3 regions of the Paenibacillus sp. EKM10P genome follow, and region 3 is predicted to be linked to each of the others. Evidence: riboswitches for the same ligand, from Rfam matches in the RefSeq annotation. Region 3 holds a riboswitch; each other region holds the start of a gene.
What was found. A riboswitch is a leader RNA that binds a small molecule or an ion and turns the genes downstream of it on or off. The one in region 3 is predicted to bind glycine.
Positions count from the first base shown of each region.

Region 1: linked by a shared signal. The riboswitch ahead of gcvT (glycine cleavage system aminomethyltransferase GcvT) and the one ahead of sdaAB (L-serine ammonia-lyase, iron-sulfur-dependent subunit beta) in region 3 are both predicted to bind glycine.
Region 2: linked by a shared signal. The riboswitch ahead of HFE01_RS21595 (alanine/glycine:cation symporter family protein) and the one ahead of sdaAB (L-serine ammonia-lyase, iron-sulfur-dependent subunit beta) in region 3 are both predicted to bind glycine.

Region 1 covers NZ_JAALET010000008.1:88,707-96,523, reverse strand. The annotation lists gene HFE01_RS18205 (BglG family transcription antiterminator) at 1-2,074, opposite strand, end outside; gene HFE01_RS18200 (PTS mannitol transporter subunit IIBC) at 2,157-3,635, opposite strand; gene gcvH (glycine cleavage system protein GcvH) at 4,054-4,452, opposite strand; glycine riboswitch at 4,861-4,934, shown strand; glycine riboswitch at 4,948-5,044, shown strand; gene gcvT (glycine cleavage system aminomethyltransferase GcvT) at 5,124-6,224, shown strand; gene gcvPA (aminomethyl-transferring glycine dehydrogenase subunit GcvPA) at 6,348-7,703, shown strand; gene gcvPB (aminomethyl-transferring glycine dehydrogenase subunit GcvPB) at 7,700-7,817, shown strand, end outside.
Region 2 covers NZ_JAALET010000012.1:75,797-83,613, forward strand. The annotation lists gene HFE01_RS21590 (sensor histidine kinase) at 1-491, shown strand, start outside; gene HFE01_RS21595 (alanine/glycine:cation symporter family protein) at 617-2,035, opposite strand; glycine riboswitch at 2,193-2,287, opposite strand; glycine riboswitch at 2,299-2,383, opposite strand; gene HFE01_RS21600 (glycoside hydrolase family 1 protein) at 2,552-4,009, opposite strand; gene HFE01_RS21605 (LacI family DNA-binding transcriptional regulator) at 4,221-5,192, shown strand; gene licT (BglG family transcription antiterminator LicT) at 5,426-6,274, shown strand; gene HFE01_RS21615 (beta-glucoside-specific PTS transporter subunit IIABC) at 6,501-7,817, shown strand, end outside.
Region 3 covers NZ_JAALET010000017.1:12,607-20,423, reverse strand. The annotation lists gene HFE01_RS24050 (ABC transporter ATP-binding protein) at 1-99, opposite strand, end outside; gene HFE01_RS24045 (ABC transporter ATP-binding protein) at 77-1,108, opposite strand; gene HFE01_RS24040 (DUF6359 domain-containing protein) at 1,441-3,045, opposite strand; glycine riboswitch at 3,260-3,374, shown strand; gene sdaAB (L-serine ammonia-lyase, iron-sulfur-dependent subunit beta) at 3,586-4,275, shown strand; gene sdaAA (L-serine ammonia-lyase, iron-sulfur-dependent, subunit alpha) at 4,265-5,164, shown strand; gene HFE01_RS24025 (Ig-like domain-containing protein) at 5,245-7,581, opposite strand; gene HFE01_RS24020 (serine hydrolase domain-containing protein) at 7,754-7,817, opposite strand, start outside.

The sequences.
Region 1 (7,817 bases), on a different contig from region 3:
TTAGATTCCTCCCTGTCCCTAATTTACTGTGGAAAAATTCAGCCAGCTCACTCGATATATAATTGGCAATCTGATCCCTGCTACCGTGTTCCAGTAGCGTAATCATGTCTTCCTGCAACAGTAATGCACTAATCTCGCTCAATACCTCCAAGCTTTCTTTCGGCAACTCACGAGGTCCCAACATCAGCAGAACGCATTCTACCTGCTCATCTACATCCGCCAGCAGCGGCTCAGCCAGCCTATACAAGGTCAGCGAAGGCTGGCGAACATAGGGACTGCGCGTATGAATCAAAGCAACGGAGGTATCAGAAATCACCTGACTCCCTTGACGCTCTCTTTCTACAAGTTGTTCAGCAACAACAGAAGGCTCTGTGACATTTCCCCGCACTGCCTCCAACATGCAGATAGCCTCTATAGTGGCTGACATATCCATCCCTTGATTTTCCAGCGGGTATACTTGAAATTGCTGTACAATGTGTACAATCTCCTCAAGGCTTTTCCGTAGACCAGTAAGCCACTCCATGCCCTGACTAGGCAGAACAGCCTGTTCCTGACGATGGTCATTGAGTTGATTGAGTGTAATATGCTGGATGAAATGACGCAGACGGTCACTCTCCTCTTGCGTTAGCAGCGGGCTGATTTTGAGATATCGATCCGGTTCAAGCGGCAGCTCCACTGTCGAAATGATCAGATCATAATCCTCCTTGGGAATTCGCGTCGCCTCGTACCATGAGGCCCTATCCACGATTTTGATCTGTGGCAGCTCCTTGGCCAGTCTGGTTGCCAGAAGTCTGGAAGATCCAATCCCGCTCGTGCAGACTACGATCGCCCGCACCTCCCGTTGCAACTGTCTCAGCCGCTCCAGCGAAGCGCCAAAATGCATGACCAGAAATCCGATCTCTTCATCTGGTACTTCCATTTCGGTCATATCCGCCGCAGCCTTTTTGACCGAATCGAATAAACTGCCGTAATCCTTGCGGATTTGCTGAAGGAGGGGGTTGCGGATGGACCTCCCTTCCCTCAAACGTTTGAATACTGGAGTCATATGGGCAATCAGCCCTTCACGCAGAACGCGGTCCTCTGCCAATGGTGTGCCAGTCTCTGCCTCCACACGACGAATCAACTCATGAACCGACTCCAGCAGTACAAGATCATCCAGTGGCAGCAAGCGGGTGGAATGATCCTCAGCATCACGGAACAGCAGCCCGAAATAACATCGCTCCGATTCTGGAAACTCAATATCCAGCGCTGCTGACAATTCTCCACATATGCGTTCCACCATAGCTGTGCGCAGCATGATATTCTCCTCTGAATCTGTTTTCGAATACGAGAGACGATGATCTACAACGTACCCGAGTCGTAGACGTGCCAGTGACACGCAAATTTGAATCAGCAACTCCATATATTTGCTTTCCACCATGTTTTTCAGCCATTGATCATGAGGCTGCCAGAGGGCGTTCTCCACGGTTAGCAAGTTCTCCCTGCCCATCATCTCCAGCAACTTTTCAGTGACACGTGTCACCGGACGAAGCTCCTCACGACCGGAAAACAGAGCCGATTCATCCAAATATTCGAGAGCCAGCTCAGAAATCGCCCGTCTTTTGTCTATCTCCCGTCCTGTAATCTCGACACCGTATCCCCGTCTGCGCACTAGCACGAGCCCTCGATCTGCAATCCAGCCTCGTAATTCGTCCAGATCATGACTGACCGTAGTTACTGTGACTTTCAAATCCGATGCCAGCGCCAGTAACTTGATCGGCTCCTGTGTATCCAGCAGCATGCACAGCACTACAATCTTTCTCTCCTCAGCCGAGTAATCGTCTGACTTCGTTTGCAGCAACTGCTCCCGTAGACTTGCAAGCTGATTCGGGTCGGCATCCACATAGATACCGATCCCTGATTTTTTCTCCAGCTTTACCTCATGAGCCGCCAACCAGCACTCGACTGCGCCAAGTTCCCGATGGACCGTCCTTGTGCTGACATTAATCTTCTCGGCAATTTCTCCGGCCGTAACCTCATGGGGCTGCTCCAAAAGATACTCCACGATGTCAGATTGTCGTTTCGTAATATTCATAAGCGCATACCGTTCCTTCCCAAGCTCTATTCCCTTTCAGCAGGAAATACAAACTGTACACAGACGGCTGACTTTATAGGGATTAAGAGTCGGATTTCAGACGGTCAACCAGCGCTTCGTATTCAGGGCTTTTCAGAAAATTGTCAATGGAAATGTGCTCAGCATTCGGGGCTACCGTTTTAGCCCGGTCTGTTAATGTTTTTTGCGTAATGACAATGTCTGCATCCTGTGGAATTTCACTGATTGCCGTATTCGTTACCGTAACGCCCACGCCCGCCTGTTTCATTTTTTTGCGTAAAATTGAAGCTCCCATGGCACTTGAACCCATACCTGCATCACAGGAAAAGACAATTTTGTTCACTTCGGATTTATCCTTGAGCATTCGATCTCCGGCAATCTCAGCAGCACGATCAGATGCGTGGTTATCTTCCATTACAGTGGCGTTAGCACTTGCACCCTTGCTTTGATTTTTCATATCTTTCAGGCGGGATGCAGCTTCCTCCAGCCCCTCTTCCTTTTGCTTACCTGTCTTGAGCAATACTGCGGCAACAGCAAAGGATACGACTGCAGCAGCGATTACACCGCTCAGCATCGGCAAATACCCGCCTTTTGGTGTCATCAGGAAATAAGCAATGATACTGCCTGGTGAAGGAGCAGCAACCAGTCCGGCACCTGTCAACATAAAACAGAAGGTTCCCACAACGCCCCCTGCTATAGCAGCGAGAATTAGAATCGGCTTCATCAAAATGTAAGGGAAATAAATTTCATGAATCCCGCCGAAAAAATGAATGATAACTGCACCAGGAGCAGACGACTTCGCAGAGCCTTTACCGAACAGGCAATAGGCCAGCAAAATGCCGAGCCCCGGACCAGGATTGGATTCAAGCATGAACAAAACGGATTTTCCTGTTCTTGCAGCTTCCTCCAACGCAATCGGGCTCAATACTCCGTGATTCAATGCGTTGTTAAGAAATAATACTTTTCCGGGCTCAATAATGAGGTTGACAAGCGGCAAGAGCCCTGCATTTACGAGAAACTGTACCCCTGTCGACAATACTTGGCTGATGGTTTGAACGACCGGACCGATCGCTACATGCGCTAGCAGTGCTAGAATGGCACCGATAATCCCAGCCGAGAAATTATTGACCAGCATTTCAAAGCCTGATCTGACTTTGCCTTCAATGGCCTTATCGAACTTCTTCAATATCCATGCAGCCAGCGGACCAGCTACCATCGCACCCAGGAACATCGGGATATCGGCCCCCACAATGACACCCATCGTCATAATGGCACCGATCACACCTCCGCGCTGTCCGTGAATCATCGTGCCTCCTGTGTAACCGATCAGCAGCGGCAGCAAATAATTTTTCATCGGATCAACCAGTTGTGCAAAACCCTCGTTCGGGAACCACCCGGTCGGAATAAAGAGTGCTGTAATTAATCCCCACGCAATAAAGGCTCCCATATTCGGCATCACCATACCGCTGAGAAAACGGCCAAAACGTTGTACGGCGACACGAGCGCCACCGTTTGGACTGGACTTTGTGTCCACTGTGCTCATATTCATATCCTCCTTGTGAGTAAATAGCATCACTACCTTTTCTTAAAATTCATACTAAATGACAGCGCTATCTTCATCAACGAAATGAAAACGTACTTTCGTCATGAACGTTGATGACAACATTTAAATTTAAAATAACGTATTATACCTGCATAATTCTTCTTAATATGAACGATAACAATAGAAATTAGTCGAAAAAACAGTGCTGTAAATCTGCACCTTATGTAGAGGAGCTCACCTCTAAATCTAATAATCGACGTAATTACGCCTTCTAAAAGACAACAAAAAAATAGCCGCCATGTCAGATCATAGCGACTATTATATACACAAAACGAGCGGACTAACGATGCTTTTATTCAATTCAATATCCATATAAAAATTTAGAATAAAGCGCTAATATTCCATCTTATATTGCTCATTATTGTTCATCCGAAATCAACTGCTCGTACTGATCCGCAGACAGCAGCTTGCTCAGAGCTTCCTCGACATCATTGCCCATCTCTACTTCAATCATCCAACCCTTTTCATAGGGAGATTCATTCACCAGCTCAGGTGTGCTTTCCAGAGCTTCATTTACTTTCAATACGGTTCCCGCCACCGGAGCAAAAAGGTCGGATACGGTCTTCACCGATTCAATTGTACCAATCTCTGCCCCCTGTTCAATCGTTGCTCCCGCCCCAGGTAATTCCACAAAAACAATATCACCCAGTTGATGCTGTGCAAAGTCTGTAATGCCGATCCGCAACGTCCCGTCTGCTGTGCGCTGAACCCACTCATGTTCGTCTGTATACCAAAGTTCCCGTTTCACTTCACTCATCCTGCTTTCGCCTCACTTCCACATGAATAAAATGCTTTTAATCACCTGTATTAGACAGGTTAAGATTATGACAACATGAACACTCATGTCAATAATACTAACAAAAATACTTCATGTTATCTCATATAGCATAGAATATTAAAAAATGATAACTTGTAACAAACGCTTACATATCCTTATTTATACATTAAATGTTTTTTGGATTGTTTTATATGACATTTTTATTGACATTTTGAATGAATTTGCGTATTAATGGGTTATAGCAAATGCTTTTGGAAATACCCCGACAACTGCAAACGCGGATGAACGCGGAGGGAGAGACTACCCAAAAGATTCGCATAGCTGTTGTCGTTTCTGAGACAGTTGTGCACGCGAACTCGGATCAAGTTGTTACCTGCAAAACCGGGTAACCTACCGTTGATCCAAAAGGTAGCGCCGAAGGAGTAAACTTGCATTGCAGGTGAATCTCTCAGGCAAAAGGACCTCTGCCGGACGCATCTCTGGAGAGCATTCGCGATTAGAGCGGATCACCCAAGGGGAAACCTGGTTCACACCGGGGTAACTTTCTGGTATCAAGGACAGAGCTGAAAGAAGAGTATGGACTGCCGTCTATACGTTTCTTTCAGCCTGTCTTTTTTGTTTAGCCGATTACACTGGATAGGAGTGAAAAAATGTCTAATTTGCGAAGAACACCATTATTTTCGTCCTACGGGACGCAGCCCGGGGTTCGTTGTATTGACTTTGGCGGGTGGGAGCTTCCCGTTCAGTTTAGCGGCATCCAAAAAGAGCATGAGGCCGTCCGGCAACGCGCGGGTTTATTCGATGTCTCGCACATGGGCGAGTTTTTGGTTGAGGGCAAAGAAGCCGAGGCTTTTTTGCAATGGGTAACCACGAATGATGTCAGCCAGTTGGAACCGGGCCAGGCACAATATTCACTCCTGTGTTACCCCGATGGAGGCGTAGTGGATGACTTGCTTGTATACTGCAAAGGACCAGAGCGCTACATGCTCGTTGTGAATGCCTCCAACATCGACAAAGATTGGGATTGGCTCATGCGCCACGTACCTGCATCGGTTCATCTGGAGAATGTGTCTGATGCGATCGCATTGCTGGCATTACAAGGACCGGAAGCAGCACATATTGCCGCAGCCGTGACAGATGCAGATATTACGAATCTGGCATCTTTCCGATTCCATGAGAACGTGCAATTGTTCGGAGCAAAAGCACTCGTCTCCCGAACCGGATATACCGGGGAAGACGGTTTTGAATTTTATATACCTGCTGAGGAAGCACCCGCCGTGTGGAATGGTTTGCTTCGTTGCGGTGAATCGTATGGGCTAATTCCCGCTGGGCTTGGTGCTCGCGATACACTGCGGTTTGAGGCACGGCTGCCGCTGTACGGACAAGAGTTATCTGCCACCATTTCACCGCTTGAGGCTGGTTTAGGTTTCTTCGTCAAGCTGAATAAAGGAGATTTTATCGGCAGAGAAGCACTGCAACACCAGAAAGAACAAGGAATTCCTCGCAAGTTGATCGGGCTGGAAATGATTGACCGCGGTATCCCGCGCGCTCATTATCCAGTCTTCGCGGAAGGCCAACACATTGGTGAGGTCACAACGGGGACTCAATCGCCCACCTTGAAGCGTAATTTGGGGCTAGCCCTGGTGGACAGTCGTTTTAGCACCCTATCTACACCGTTAGAGGTCGAAATTCGAGGTAAACGCCTGCGTGCGGAAGTGGTCCCAGCCCCCTTTTATAAACGGTCACGCTGATCTTAATCCTCTTCACTCTAAAAAAGCGATCATGTCAGATACGAAATTCTGGATTTTCCAACTACGATTATGTATTAGCTAATTTACTATCTAAATTTTGCTTTTCGAAAGGAGCCAGAACTTATGAAGCAGCATCGCTATCTCCCCATGACCGAACAAGATCAAACCGAAATGCTGCGTGTGGTGGGCGTATCATCCATTGATGATTTATTCAGTGACATTCCAGAGGCAATTCGATACCAAGGGGAACTCCCTCTTTCCTCTCGGCTCGACGAAAGAGCCCTAACTCGCCACATGGCCGAGCTGGCCGGGCACAATGCCAATACAGATACACATGCCAGCTTTCTTGGTGCAGGTATTTATGATCATCATATTCCGTCCGTCATTCAGCACATCACCTCACGTTCCGAATTTTACACAGCCTACACCCCCTATCAGCCGGAAGTAAGCCAGGGCGAGCTGCAAGCCATTTTTGAATTTCAGTCGTATATTTGCGAATTGACAGGCATGGCAGTAGCTAATGCCAGTATGTACGATGGAGCGACAGCTCTGGCGGAAGCGGGCTCACTGGCCGCCGCAGCCACGCGCCGTAAACAGCTTATTGTATCAAGGTCTGTCCATCCAGAGGCACGCCAGGTATTGGCAGCCTATGCGCGCGGATTGGACTTGGACATCGTGGAGATCGGCTGTTCGGACGGCGTAACGGATGTCGATGCGCTTGCCGCGGCCGTATCGGAACAGACGGCGGCTGTCTTGATCCAAAGCCCCAACTTTTTTGGAGCCGTGGAAAATCTGAAGCCGATGGCTGACCTGATCCATGCACACAAGGGGCTAATGGTCGTCAGTGCCAACCCATTGGCACTTGGCTTGCTGGAGGCGCCCGGCAAGCAGGGCGCGGATATTGTTGTAGGAGACGCGCAGCCGCTTGGGATCTCGTCCTCCCTCGGCGGTCCGACCTGCGGTTACTTTGCCGTTTCTCAGGCACATATGCGTCGTATCCCTGGGCGTATCGTAGGCCAAACCACAGACCGTAACGGCAAACGCGGCTTCGTGCTGACCTTGCAAGCGCGGGAACAGCATATCCGCCGCGAAAAGGCCACGTCTAACATTTGCTCCAATCAAGCGTTGCTTGCATTATCTGCATCTGTGTACTTGTCCGTCATGGGGAGACAGGGCATCCAGGAAGTAGCCGAGCTGAATTTGCATAAAAGCCGCTATGCGTTAGAACAATTGCTGAGCTTGAAAGGCGTAACTGCCTCATTTCACGCACCGACCTTTAACGAGTTTGCCCTTAGGCTGCCTGAAGGTACGGATGTGAGCCAACTTCAGGACAATCTGCTAGCTGCCGGATTTATCGCAGGCTATGATTTGGGCCGGGACTATCCGGAACTTGCGGGTCACATGCTGATTGCCGTGACGGAGCAAAGAACCAAAGAAGAGATTGACCAATTTGTACACACCTTGGAGGGATTGCTATGACACACACCGGACCGGACCAGAAACAAGAGCTGTTGAAGGAACACGATCAAGCGCTCATTTTTGAATTGAGCCGTCCGGGTCGCATCGCTTATTCCCTTCCCGAGTGCGACGTTC
Region 2 (7,817 bases), on a different contig from region 3:
ATCACATCAACCAAACTCTAAAAAATATAGACTCACCAAAACTTCATATAACAACAGGACATCTCGTTATTGATGCTTTAGTAAATCATACTTTCAGCATCGCTAATAAAAGTGGGATAGCTTTCTTCCATCAAATCCATATTAACCCGGCAAATATTAGTATTGGAAGTCATGATCTATGTATTGTCTTAGGTAATGTTTTCGATAATGCTATTGAAGCTGTAATGCAGCTTCCTAGAAAGAAAGAGCATTCAATTCATTTGGAAATTTTCACCGATAATATTGCCCTATGGATTTATGTTCGCAATTCAAAAAGTAATTATCTCAATACAGCATTCTCAACCAAAACATACAATCCCCCTTTAAAAAAACATGGGTATGGATTACTTAACATCCAGCAAGTGATAAAGAAATATGGTGGTTATTTAAATACAACTATTACGGATTCGCATTTTCAAATTACGATTATGCTCCCATGTAATAACTCTTAGGTTTGTAAACGTTATGGATTAAGAGATATTCAGAATAAATAAAATGTCGGTAATCACCAGTCTTATAACCTAAAAAAAGGAGTACCCTCAAGCCTGTGATGGCTGAGGATACTCCCTTTTAGTATTTATGAATTTACCGTTTGTCCCTTTTCTTCTACTTGGATAGCCGCCCCTACATTGGCACCAGCAAGAATACCCTTGTTCTTATTAGGATACAAGGAATTCATATAAGTCCGGGTTTCTGCAACAACAATTCCCGACAAGCCGAGCAGTGCAATCAGGTTCGGAAAAGCCATCATGGCGTTAAAAATATCTGCCAGCAGCCAAATCGCATCCAGTTTAATGAACGCGCCCCCGCCAACCAGTACAATGAACAAATAACGATAAGGCTTGATCCACTTAACCCCAAGCAAGTATTCAACACAGCGTTCCCCGTAATAGTTCCAGCCGAGCATGGTGGTGAATGCGAACATAATCAGGATGATGGTGAGCAGCTCTGCTCCCAGCGGAAATGCACTGGAAAAGGCTTGCTGAGTCATCAAGCCTGCATCGGTAGGCCCGCTCCACACCCCGCTAACCAGTAACGTCAACCCGGTCATCACACAAATAACCATCGTATCAATAAATACGCCTGTCATGGAAATCAGCCCTTGTTCCGCAGGCCATTTGGTTTTGGCAGCTGCGGCTGCAATCGGTGCGCTCCCCAATCCAGCTTCGTTGGCAAAAATACCTCTGGCTACCCCACTGCGCATGGCCAGCATAATCGTAGCTCCTGCAAATCCGCCGGTTGCCGATGTAGTTGAAAATGCCGAATGAAGCACAAGCGCAATTGCGGCAGGAAGTTGGTCAGCAAATCGAATCAGTACAATGATACAAATTAATACATACAGGCCTGTTTTAAAAGGAACGACCTTCGTCGATACCTTGGCAATGCTTTTGAGTCCACCAATGGTCACAAGACCTGTAAGGACAGCAATTGTCAGCGCCGTTACAATCGGCGGAACGCCAAAACTGTTTTCAGTCGAAGATACAATCGCCTTGACCTGAGGGAATGTTCCAATTCCGAACAACGCTACCAGCATCCCTGAAAAAGCAAACAGCATCGCCAACGGTTTAAAACGGCGTCCCAGGCCTTTTTCAATATAATACATCGGGCCGCCGGAAAATTGTCCATTCCGATCCTTCACCCGGTATTTTACCGCAAGTACACCTTCCGCATATTTCGTCGCCATCCCAAAGAAGGCTGCAACGACCATCCAGAACAAGGCACCCGGCCCGCCCAGCTTAATGGCCGTCGCTACACCGACAATACTTCCTGTACCGACGGTAGCCGCCAATGCTGTACTCAAAGCCGCAAAACTACTTACATCCCCGCTACCTTCATTCGGGGCCTTACCGATGAGCTTGATCGCCAGGGGCAGGCGGAATACCTGCAACATTTTTAGACGTATGGTCAGCCATAACCCCGTTCCCATAACAAGGATGATGAGAGGCGCCCCCCATATCCAACTACTAATCGTTTCTAACACATGTACCAAATTCATTTCAACCCGCTCCTCCAGCATAGTAGAAAACAAAAAAGAGTCAAATCTGTTGATTCGACTCCTGGAGAGGTTAAAGGCACGAAAAAATACAACCATCTTGTGCAGGATTTCACCTCTAAAAGCTTATAAAAGCCTAGGGCTATCCCTGTCACAGGTTATTCGCGTCTCTGTCCTTTTGCCTGAGAGTTTAAGCAGATGTGATCTGCGGTGCACCTTCGGCGCCCAATTAAGGGTCTCTCCAGAGTTCTGTCCGTTTACGGTCCCTGCTCGTTGCTGTAAATCAGCCTAAGCACCTGAGAGTTTTGCCCCTTCGGTTGGAACTTTCATTCCATCTCCCGCAAACATCAACCAGACATATGAAATTTTTATTCATTATACAGAAAAATTTCAGCTTATTACAAGTGAAAAATTTGTGAAGCCCTCTGAAAGAATCAATAGAGTGTCTATACAAAAAGCGGGTACAGCAGATTGCATCCTGAGGATTTTCTCTGCTGTACCCGCCAAAACGATATGGAATTACAATTCTTCACCGTTGGTTGCTATCACATTTTTATACCAGTTAAATGAGTCCTTTTTGGAGCGTTGAAGCGTTCCGTTACCGTCATCATCCAGATCAACGTAAATAAATCCGTAGCGCTTGGACATTTCGGACGTAGACATGCTCACAAGGTCGATAGGTCCCCAGCTGGTGTAACCAATCAGATCAACACCGTCAGCAATCGCTTCCTTCATTTGGGCAATATGCTGACGCAAGTAATCAATGCGATACGTGTCATGCACAGAGCCGTCTTCTTCTACCTTATCATACGCACCCAGGCCATTTTCCACGATGAACAGTGGCTTTTGATAGCGATCATAAAACGTATTCAGTGTAACACGCAAACCGATCGGATCGATCTGCCATCCCCAGTCGGAAGACTGCAGATACGGATTTTTCACACCGCCTATCAGGTTCCCTGCTGCCTTTTCGCCTTCTGGCCCTGCCGATACGGTCAAGGTCATATAGTAACTAAATGAGATAAAATCGACCGTGTTATTTTTCAAAATTTCGGCATCGCCGGGTTCTGTCTGGATCACAATATTATTTTCTTCAAAATAGCGGTTCATATAGTTGGGATATTCCCCACGAGCATGCACATCCGTAAAGAACAGGTTCATTTGATTTTCATGCTGTGCTTTCAGGATATCTTCTGGGTTACACGTATGTGGGTAGCTTTCAATGCGGGCCAGCATACAGCCGATCTGAGCACCCGGAATGATCTCATGTCCCCGTTTGGTCGCCAATGCACTTGCTACAAATTGATGGTGCAATGCTTGATATATCGCTTGTTGCTTGTTTTCTACACGGTCAATAACCACACCTCCGCCTGTAAACGGGCTCATAGTCATGACATTAATTTCGTTAAAGGGCAGCCAGTATTTTACTTTATCCTTATAGCGTGTAAATACCGTTTCGGCATATTTTACGTAATGATCCACGACTTCGCGTCCCAACCAGCCATTATACTTCTGTGTCAGACCTAGCGGTGTTTCATAATGCGACAGTGTTACCAAAGGCTCAATACCATACTTGCGCAGCTCATCGAATACATTGTCGTAGAATTGCAATCCCGCTTCATTCGGCTCGGCATCATATCCATTCGGGAAAATCCGCGACCAGTGGATGGACATCCGGAATACTTTAAAGCCCATTTCTGCAAACAAGGCAATATCTTCTTTGTAGTGGTGGTAAAAGTCCACACCTTCACGCTTTGGAAAACGGGCGTTTACCTTCCCTGCCAAGATGTCCTCCAGTCGTTCGGACGAAATTTCTATAGCATGATCGTTCTTACGTTCTGATTTAGGTACATAGGCTATCATGTCTGCGCTGGACAGACCTTTTCCATCTACGTCAAAAGCACCTTCCAATTGGTTGGCTGCAGTTGCCCCGCCCCAGAGGAAGTTTTTCGGGAATCCTTTTAGCGTCTTCGTCATGGTATGAAAACCTCTTTCCTTAATTTAATGTTTTCACTTTAGTCAGTAACCCGTCAGGTGCTGCAATGCGAATCCATAACTAACGGTAACCGTTCTCCTTTGAAATGCATCGACAGATGCTTTAAAATAGACGTAATGCCCTCATAAAGCATCCTAATTGTTGTAACGCGTTTCATGTCAAGTATTTTTTTCTCAGGTGAGGAGAAGCATCATGTCGAATCTTGATCAAATTGCAAAACTGGCGGGCTTTTCCAAAGCTACGGTTTCCAGAGTGTTAAATCAGTCCCCCCATGTAAGTCACGAAACCAGAGCTAAAATTTTAAAAATCATGCAGGAATTAGATTATGTTCCTAATCGGAATGCGATCTCTCTATCCAAGGGTCAGACGCTTCAGATTGGTATCATCACTTCAACTATCAATGAAATTGTGCTGGCATTTCTGGACAGCTTTGTGGAAATCGCAGGCCAATATGAATTCCAAACCATTATTTATACTTCGGGAGAAGACAAAAAGAAAGAGCTTCAAGCTTTCGAGGATTTAAAAAGAAAAAGAGTCGATGCGCTGGTCATCATTTCCTGCGTGAATGACACTGATTTTTTGAGTACCTATTGTAAATATGGACCGATCGTGGCATGGCAACGTATGGAGCATACCGATATTCGCTCCGTCGCTATGGATCAATATGAAGGATACATGTTAGCATTAAAACATTTGATACAAAAAGGCTATACACGTATAGCCAATGCTTTTGGTCGTCCAAGCAGCATCAATACTCACAGCAGACAACGAGCCTATGAGCAGATCATGAGTGAACACAATCTGCCGGTGCTGCCACACTGGAACTATTCTTCTATTTATAACATTCGTGATGGCGAACAGGTCGTGCGCAATTTGTTACAGCATCGTGAGGAATTTCCAGAGGCTATCTTGTGTGCTAACGATTATGTAGCAGTGGGCATTCTCTGCGAAGCGCGCAGACAATTGCTGAGGGTACCGGAAGATCTGGCGATTGTTGGGTTTGATAACACGGAGCTGGCGCACACCATGGGGATTACAACGGTTCAAAATCCCATTATGGCTCAGGCGGAAAATGCCTTTTTCATGCTTTCCCCTCAGCTGATTGGACGCCAAATGGAGCTTCATTCGCTAGAATACAGTCTCATTGAGCGTACGACCACTTAAGGGCACAATTGACTTGCAAATTAGGCAAATGGGCCTTGATATGAAATATTTTTTGTCGAAAGAGAATAAAATATGTTGAAATCGCTTTTTTTTGTGCTACAATAGCACTATATCGAAGGATTGTGACCGGTGATGCGGGCAATGCCTGAGTTCAATTGAGTGCTATTGCTAACAATAGTGTTGAATTGTGCTTGGGCATTTTTTATTGGTAAAGGATGGGAGGGGGAACTTCAATGATTATTGAGAAGGTGCTCAATAACAACGTCCTGTTGACTAAAAACGATAAAGGCAAAGAGGTCATCGTCATGGGAAGAGGTATTTCCTTCAAAAAGGTGGCTGGGGACCAAGTCGATGATCATAAAATAGATAAGATTTTCATGTTAAATGAAAACGAGTTCACGGCCAGACTAACTGAGCTGCTAAACGATATTCCTGTGTCTCATCTGGAGGTCGTGAATGAAATCGTGACCCATGCAGCCGAAGTGCTGGATACGGAGTTAAGTGATAACATTTATTTAACATTGACCGACCATATTCATTTTGCCATACAGCGGGAAGAAAAAGGATTGGCACTCAAAAACGCGATGCTGTATGAAATTAAACGCTTTTACAAAAAAGAATTTGCAGTTGGGCTGGATGCTCTACAAAAAATTGAAAATACGCTCGGTGTAAAATTGGGCGAAGACGAAGCGGGATTTATCGCATTGCATATGGTGAATGCGCGGATCGACGGTAACGAAATGAAGGCTACACTAAAAATGACTGAGATTGTCCAACACATATTGAATATTATTACGTATCATTACGGGATTGTGCTGGATGAGTCTTCTTTTAGCTATTCGAGATTTTTGACCCATTTGCAATATTTTGCAATGCGAGTGATTCGCAAAGAGGTTATTCACAGTGGTGAAGAATTTTTGTACAACCAGGTAAAGCAAACATATACCGAGGCTTTTGCTTGTGCCCAAAAAATTAATGAGTATCTGGAAAAAACATATGATCAATATTTAAGCAAAGATGAGTATGTATATCTAACGATTCACATTCATCGGGTAACTGAGCGTAATAACATATCAGGCTAAAAACTTTATATCCTCATCGTTCATGGATTGTGACTGGTAAGGCAGGCAAAACCTAAACTGATGGTGAAATCGACGTTCCCTTATAGGAGGAGTGCGCAGTTTTCACCACGAGTTTAGGTTTTTCTTGTTTACAAGGTTAAAAAAGATGCACGCCGGCGCATCTCAGCAACAAATGTAAACGGTAAATCCTATCAGTAGCAAGAATAACACTTAAGGAGTTCTGAACATGAGTGATAAAGAGCTATCCAAAAAAATAGTGACTCTCGTTGGCGGCGAAGAGAATGTCAATTCGGTATTCCATTGCGCTACACGCTTGAGATTTAAATTAAAAGATCGCACAAAAGCGGACAAAGCTGCACTGGAAGCAACACCTGGTGTCATTACAGTGGTGGAAAGCAGCGGCCAGTTCCAAGTGGTCATCGGTAACAATGTAGGTCAGGTCTTTGAGCATATGATGACAGAAACAAATCTGCAGGATGCAGATAACCCAAATGCGAAAAAAGAAGAATCTTCCGAAAAAACGAATTTTCTTGGCAAAGCGGTCGATATCATTTCCAGCATTTTCTCACCTCTCTTGGGTGCTCTTGCCGGAGCTGGTTTGCTCAAAGGGATTATGGCCTTAATTGCGTCGCTCCATTGGATTGATACTGCAAGCGGTACGTATCTCATTCTGAACGCCGCTTCGGACAGCGTGTTTTATTTCTTGCCTATATTCCTAGCTATTACATCGTCCCGTAAATTTAAGACGAATGCCTTTGTATCGGTCGCAGTTGCTGGAGCCCTCGTCTACCCGGATGTTATTGCTGCGGTGGACCATCCGGCAAAACTGGCTTTTCTCGGAATTCCAATCATTCTGATTAAATATAGTTCTAGCGTAATCCCAATTATTCTCGCGGTATGGGTACAGTCCTATGTGGAACGTTGGTTTAATTCCTTTGTTCATCAATCGGTTAAAAACATTATCGTCCCTATGCTATCACTGCTAGTTGTTGTTCCGTTGACGTTTTTGGCCTTTGGTCCAGTCGGTAACCTGATCAGCCAAGGCTTGGCGAACGGTTTTACATGGGTGTACAATTTAAGCCCATTGATTGCCGGAGCTGTTGCTGGGGCATTCTGGCAAGTATTTGTTATTTTCGGCGTACACTGGGGCTTCGTTCCTATTATGCTGTCCAATATTCAAACATTGGGTTATGACACGATGCTTCCAATGCTTACAGCAGCCGTACTTTCTCAAGCGGGTGCAACACTGGGGGTATTCCTGAAATCACGAAATACTCAAATGAAAGCTTTGGCTGGTTCTTCTACACTGGCAGCTGTATTCGGGATTACTGAACCTACGATTTATGGTGTAACTTTGAAATTGAAAAAGCCTTTCATTTACGCTTGTATTTCTGGTGGTATCGGTGGCGCGATTATCGCTTCCGGCGGAGCAACTGCAAAGTCCTTCTCCCTGCCTAGTTTACTGGCGTTGCCAACTTATTTTGGAGCTGGGTTCTTGTGGGTTGTTATCGGCTTACTCGTTGCCTTTGTACTTGCAGTTGTA
Region 3 (7,817 bases):
CACGCCATCCACTGCCTTTACCTGATCAACAACACGCTGGAAAAAACCACCGCGCACCGGATAATGAACCTTCAAATCATTTAGCTCCAGTAGTGCCATGAGCAGTCTCTCCCTTTGTTTCGTCTTCAAAATGAAAATGCTGGTAACATGTACAGCGGACCCAATGGCCGGGGGAAATTTCTTTTAATTGGGGATGGTCTTCATGCATTCTCTGCTGAATCCAGGGAATACGCGAAGCAAAGCGACAGCTATTGCGAGGAATATCTTGCAATGAGGGAACAATGCCACCAATGACATGCAGCGATTCTCCCTTGGTATGCGATCCCGGCATGGAGGCTAGCAAGGAACGCGTATACGGATGCTGTGGATGCCGGAATAATTCAAAAACATCAGCGCTTTCCACGATTTCTCCGGCATACATGACCACCACACGGTCAGCTACTTCGGCCACAACGCCAAGATCGTGCGTAATCAGAATAATTCCGCTTCCAGTCTCCTGTTGAAGCTGTTTGAGCAAGTCAAGAATTTGCGATTGAATGGTTACATCGAGCGCAGTCGTCGGCTCATCTGCAATAATAAGTGAGGGTCGGCAAGCTATGGCAATCGCGATCATCACACGCTGGCGCATCCCTCCTGAAAGTTCATGTGGATACTGTTCATACACACGTACGGGGTTGGGTATATCCACGCTTTCCAGTAGCTCCAGTACACGTTCCCTTTTTTGCTTCGTAGATAGGGACGTATGATAATCGAGATTTTCCTCGATCTGCTTGCCAATGCTCATTAACGGGTTCAGTGCTGTCAGCGGGTCCTGAAAGATCATGCCAATGCCCACTCCGCGGATTTTATTCATTTGCCCTGAGGAGAGACGGATCAGATCCGTGCCTTTAAAAAGAACCTTTCCTTCGACACGTGTCCGCTCCATGTCATGCAATTGTGGGATGGAAAGCGCCAGCGCGCTTTTGCCACAACCGGATTCTCCGACTACAGCCAGCACTTCATTGGGGTTGACCGTCAGATCCAGATGATCGACTGCCGGGTGGTATTGATCGTTGATACGAAAAGATACGGATAATCCTTTAATCTCCAACACAGGTTCGATATTCAATGCGCGCGCTTCCTCCATTCTCCATGGTCTTGTCCTGCTTATTCTCACCATGTTTGATGTTAAAACCTTCCACAAACATTACATACTGTTTTTGTCGGAATAATTTGAATACATCCTATCACCAGTATATGGATATATCAATTAAGATTATGCTATCAACATCATTTAAAAAATCAATGATCCAGCCGTAGCGCGACCTTCCTGGCACAAAATGTAATAAAATAACCAACCACAGGTTAATTTTCATCACAAAAAAGCCGTTTGATCCCCTACAGAGGACCAAACGGCTAACTAGCATCCAACCACTCACACTGAATTATTTTTTGCGTTTATTACGAAGCCGCTCCATAGGAGCCCGGCTTGAACGTTCTTGGATCGTACCATTTGTAGCCTGCTGCTGGAGCAGACCAAGGCTCCGGTTGCGGTTCTGTGGAAGCCGCAGGCTCTTCAAACGGCAGCAGCTTCGTCGGTTGATCCAGCGTTAAACCTGCCACATCGGATAATTTCGTGTAGTCCTGCTTCCACGCAAGCCATTGAACCGTTTGCACTAGGAAGGTGGCATCGTCTACTTCCTTAAAACCATCATATGTCTTTTTCGACTGTCCGTTTTCCTCACGCGCATATTTCGGAGTAGCATCTTCTACAGGGGAAGAATCACCGATAAATGCTGCCTTGCCTTGACCCACCTTGGAGATCGCAGCATAAGGACCTTCCGCACGGCCTCCGCCGTTATAGACTCCTTGGTCTACTGCATTGCCCCATTTTTTTGTACCTGTCGGGATATAGGCAATTCCTTTGGCTTTGGTAGGATCAATAATAGCCAGCGTAGATCCCGCATGCATGGCAATCGAGCGTACACCCTTGGTAATGCCGAAGGATTGATCTGCGGCTACGATGTCCGTAGCATTTACATCGCCAAGCGCATTGTAACGGAAACGAACACCAAAGTTGGTCGCCAGCCAATCGGAGCTTGTTAATCCTTGCATCGCCGGTGATGCAGCTTCTTCTGCAGTCATGCCTTTGGCCGGATTAGTATAGGCTCCACGACGGTAGCCATTCATAACCTCGGAGGAATCCCAACGGTTTTTGTTACGGTCGGCATTATAATGGTCGGAGATGAAGAAGACACTTCCCCCGTTATTCACATATTGCAGCAGGGCAGCCTGCTCGGATGCCTTAAAGGCCACATTCGCTTCACCGATGATGAACACATCATATTGGCGCAGCTTATCATAGGTTATGGCCTGTTCTCCATAAGTAAAAGGAATAGGGCGGTTCAATTGATTCACAGTAAAGCCTACATTACGTAATCCATTGGCAAAGTCGGAGAAGGCGCCTTCAATGACCCAATCTGCTGCACCAGCCGTCTGTGCGTGCGTATTATCGAACAGCACCTTTTTGCCTTTTCCATCCGGCAGTGTAGTACCGGGTTGACCCGGGTTGCCAGGTTCAGGTTCGCCAGGTTCACCTGGTTCCCCCGGCTCGCTTCCACTCACCAGTTCCACAGCGCTTGGACTTTTTACTCCACCAAAATTATTGTAGGCACCAAGCGTACCTGTCACACGAATTTTGCTGCCGACCAGTTCAGGATGACCTGTTAACCCAAATTGCCCTCTGTACGCAGATGTCAGCTGCACATCCAATAGATTAGACGTGCTACGTTCATTGGCCTGGTCGGCAATCAGTACGTTAAAATCATTCGCAAACGGAGCAGAAAAATTAGCTGTTTTCGATCCGGTAGCATGTCCGACGATGTAGCCTTCCACCGTCACTGTACCTCCACTGCCTTGGCGCTGAAGTGCTTCGTCTACTGTCAATGCTCCCTCTGCCTTGACCTGACCGAATGGAACGAGGATCCCAATCAACAGCGATACGATCGCTGCTAGATGCAGCACCCCTTTCAAGCGTGAACCTGTGAACCGCAAGCCTTTTACCATACGTCAATATCCCTCCTATAATTCCATAAATGTACTTGTCCTCTATCAGATTAGCTGTCAATCTTCTAATTCCTTCCTGATTTCATCCATAATTATGTAAATTTTAATCTTTTTTATCGGAAACTCGCCTGTTTATGTAAAAATTGAAACCTGCGATTGACACCGAGCACGGCATACATTACGCTAAGAAAGATATGTAGAACGGTATACGCGAATGAAGATGACGGGAGAGTCTGTCCAGGGGCTTACACGCTGGCGGCACCGAAGGAGCAAGACGTCAGCACCCGGCTGGCGGATAATCTCTCAGGTCCATGTATCGTCATCTGACGCAACTCTGGAGAGAGCGCAAGCCACCCAAGGGGTAAGGCGGTAAGGACACCGCACGAAACTCTCAGGTAACGAGGACAGAGATAAGGGAAACTTCCTTATCCTGTCCTTTTTTGCGCTCACATTGTACGTCAGCATTAGGAACCGTCATAGCTGCGCACAAACGCGGAAATACCATATACTATGGTACTAGAACATACAGGGGGCCACACCATGCGTTTCAAAGATGTATTTTCCATTATCGGTCCGGCCATGACCGGACCTTCCAGTTCACACACTGCAGGCGCGGTGCGGCTTGCACGCGTTGCCCGTCACTGGCTCGGGATGCAGCCGGACCGTGCCCGCATGACACTGTACGGCTCCTTCGCCGACACCTACAAAGGACACGGTACAGACCTAGCACTCATCGCAGGCCTGCTCAATTACGATACAGACGACCACCGAATTCCAGATGCCGAGCAATGGGCGGCGCAGGCTGGAATGGCCGTGGAGTTTGCCGTCAGCGGACTACCCGCGCCCCATCCAAATACCGTCCGTTTTGAACTGTGGAAGGGTGAGGATCAGCGCACACTGCTGGGCTCCTCCATCGGCGGCGGCAGCATCCATGTCCAGCAGCTCAACGAATTCCGAGTCAACCTGACCGGGGAGCTGGCTACGTTGGTGCTTCTTCACTCGGATAAGCCCGGCACATTAGGTGCGGTGACTTCAGCACTCGGCGCTGCCGACATTAACATTGCCTATATGCATGTGGATCGCAAAGGCCGAGATGGAGAAGCACTTACCGCCATCGAAACGGACAGTCCTCCTACGGCTGAACTGATCGCAAAACTACGATCCTTACCACATATGTACGAAATTAAAATGATTAATTTGAAAAAAGGAGCTGAATCTGATGCGATTTAGCCATCTGCATGAAATCAGCGCCATATGCGCGGAGGAATCCACCACGATTGGCCGCCTGATGATTCAAGAGCAGGTACAAGAGACGAATACAACGGAAGAAGAAATCTTCCGCCAAATGTCTGATTATTATGAAGTCATGAAGGAGGCCGTTCATCGTGGTCAGACGCAAGACACCGTTTCCCGCAGTGGATTAACGGGCGGTGATGGCAAGCGTCTGGCCGAGTATCTGCGGGCAGGAGAAACCTGCTCCGGCGACGCCTCTGCACTCGCCATGGCTTATGCGCTCTCCGTGTCGGAGGTTAATGCGTCCATGGGGCGTATTGTGGCTACGCCCACTGCTGGCTCTTGTGGAGTCATCCCCGGTGTGTTCATTAGTGCGCAGGAGCGGTTCGGCTGGGATGATGAGCATATGGTGCACGGCTTGTTCGCAGCCGGAGCCATTGGCTACGTCATCGCCAACAATTCCTTCATTTCCGGCGCGGAGGGAGGCTGTCAGGCTGAGATTGGCTCAGCCATCGGGATGGCCGCTGGAGCTATGGTCGAGCTACGCGGCGGCACACCTGAGCAGGCCGTTCACGCCGTAGGCCTAGCGCTCAAGAACACGCTCGGTCTGATTTGCGACCCCGTCGCCGGACTCGTCGAGATTCCGTGCATCGTGCGCAACGGGCTGGGAGCCGTGACCGCACTTGCCGCAGCGGATATGGCTTTGGCGGGTGTGCGCAGCGCCATTCCGTCTGACGAAGTCATTGACGTAATGCTTGAAGTCGGCAGCGCGATGCCGTCGAAGCACCGCGAGACCGCCAAAGGCGGCTTGGCCCAGACACCCACTGGCAAGCGTTTGACCGAATCACTGACACGCAACACATCAACCAAGAAGAATAAATCGTAGCTTCTAAGCTTTAAAAAATAAAAGAGCAAGCATATCGTCTCTAGACGTATGCTTGCTCTTTTTCTTTTCATTTTAACAGATTACTGAACGGTTACCTGTACCTTCGTCATTTTACCTGCATATTTCACTGTAATTACAGCTTTGCCCTTGCCCTGTGCCTTAATGTTGCCGTCTTTGACGGTCGCAACAATAATTCTGGACGAGGACCAGACAGCAGGTTTGGAAACATCCTTCTCCGACTCATCCTTATACGTGGCTGTAGCCGTAACCTTGGCCAGCTGCCCTGCCTTCAAAGTCAAGGCGACTTCGTCCGTTTGCAGGTATTTAAGCGTATCAACATCAACAGGTACGCTGATCACCTTACCGCCAAACTTCGCCTGAATGTTAGCCTTACCGTAGCTGACCGCGGTAACCTGACCCTTTTTGACGGTGGCTACCTTATAGTTTGACGTTTTCCATTCAGCTTGGGTTGTAACATCCTTTTCTTTGCCATCACTGGATTTAACTACAATCGCAATCGTTTTTTGATCCCCGGATTTTAGTGATAACGCAATGGCATCCGCTTCAATCTTTTGCGCTACGTCCACTTCTACCGTAAACGTAATGGTTTGCTTGCCATATGAAGCAGTGACCGTTGCCTTACCGCTTGCATTCGCTTTAATCAAACCTTCGCTAACTTCAACTACTTTTACATTACTAGTAGTCCAAGTGGCGTCCTTGGTTACGTCTGTTTTTGTGCCACCACTCTTAACGCCTGTTACTTTCAGCTGCTTTGTTTCCTGAGCACCAAGCGCAATCACGCGCGAGTCTGTTTCCAGACGGTCCACAAGGCCCACTTGTACGTTTATTGTCAGTTTTTTGCCGTTATAGGTCGCTGTAATAACCGCTTTACCGGCTGCTTTACCCGTAATCGTTCCTTTGGACACAGAAGCAATATCTTCCGCGCTTGAAGCCCACTCCGCATCCTGTGTCACGTCTTCCTTGCGTCCATCCGCATAAGTAGCCGTCAGAGTTGCAGTATAGTCCTCATTAATATCAATCGTTGCCGTTTTGGAAGACAAAGACAGATCACCAGGCACATTTACGGATACTGTAGCTGTAGCTGTTTTGCCGCCATAAGAAGCTGTGATCGTAGCCTCACCTGTTTTATAACCTGTGACTTCCCCCGCGCTGACAAAAGCGATATCTTCATTGCTGGATTTCCACTCTGCCTTACTTGTGATATCTTCTTCCGTACCTGTTACGTACGTTGCAGTCAGCTTGAGCTTTTTGGATTCCTTGGCGTTCAAGCTCAGCTTGTCCTCGCTCAAATCCAGAAATCTAGAGGTTTCGACATCTGTCTTGATCGAAACTGTCTTATCTCCATACTTAGCAGTCACTGTAGCTGAACCCGCTCCAATGGCCATAATCGTTCCTTTATTCACCGTTGCAACTTTTTCATCGCTTGATGCCCAAGTAGCTTTATCTGTGATATCCGTTACTGTTCCATCCGGGTAGACAGCAGATACCTGAATTTTTTTAGATTCATCCAAACGGAGAAAAATATTGGTTTCGCTGGCTTTCAGCTTATTCGTCTGATCTACATCCACCGCAATCGTAGCGGACATCGTGCCATATTTACCTGTGATCGTCGCCTTACCCGCGCTATAGCCGGTAATAGTGCCTTTCAGTACATCTGCCACAGCTGCATTGCTGGAGCTCCACTCAGCAGACTCTGTCACGTCCTGTACCGATCCATCCGGGAACGTTGCTGTCAATTTAACCTTCTCTGTATCCTTCAACAAAAGAGAAACCTCTGATGAACTGACATCGAGACGTTTAACCTGCTCTACCTGTACAGCAATCGTTACAGTCTGTTGACCATAAACAGCCTTAATATTAGCTGTACCTGCTCCCTGAGCAGTAACCAATCCGTTGACTACAGTCGCTACCTTTTGGTTATCCGAGGTCCAGGTCGCATCACCTGAAACCTGAGCTGTCGTATTATCACTATAAGTCGCTGTCAAATCAATCTGTCCTGTGCCGCTCGAACGTAAGTTCAGGCTTTGTACATTGGATGTCAGCGCCTTAACCTTTTTCGTAACATGTACCTGAACCGATTGTACCTTCTCTTTATAGGTCGCTACCACGGTCGCTTCCCCTTCAGCTTTGGCTGAAACCGTACCGTTATACACTGTAGCGATAGCTGTATTATCACTTTTCCAATCCGTGCTTACGGTTACATTCGAGGTCGTCCCATCGCTAAAAACAGCCGTAGCCGTCAGCGCAGCCGTATCTCCCTGCTGCAAAGTTACCTCGTTAGAGGAAAGGACAATCTTGGAAAGCACTGCATCTGCTGCAGATGCAAACCCTGCATATGATGTAAAACTTGAAATCAGGATGACCAACGCCAGAAATCCGGACCATCTATTCTTCAAAATCTAATTCCCTCCCATTTCAATGCTAAAAATTAAGGATTTCGCAAAATCCCTACACCTACGTTTTATGTCGTCATATGGAAAAGAATAGTTTAGACTTTAAAGAAAATTTGGTCCTTATTAACTAGAATCGGTATTACCGAAGATCAAATCGTTAAATATACCCTTACTTTTACAAACAGCTATAAGCTGCTGCACGTATTCTCAAATGGTGATACTCTTCCATATTGGGATCA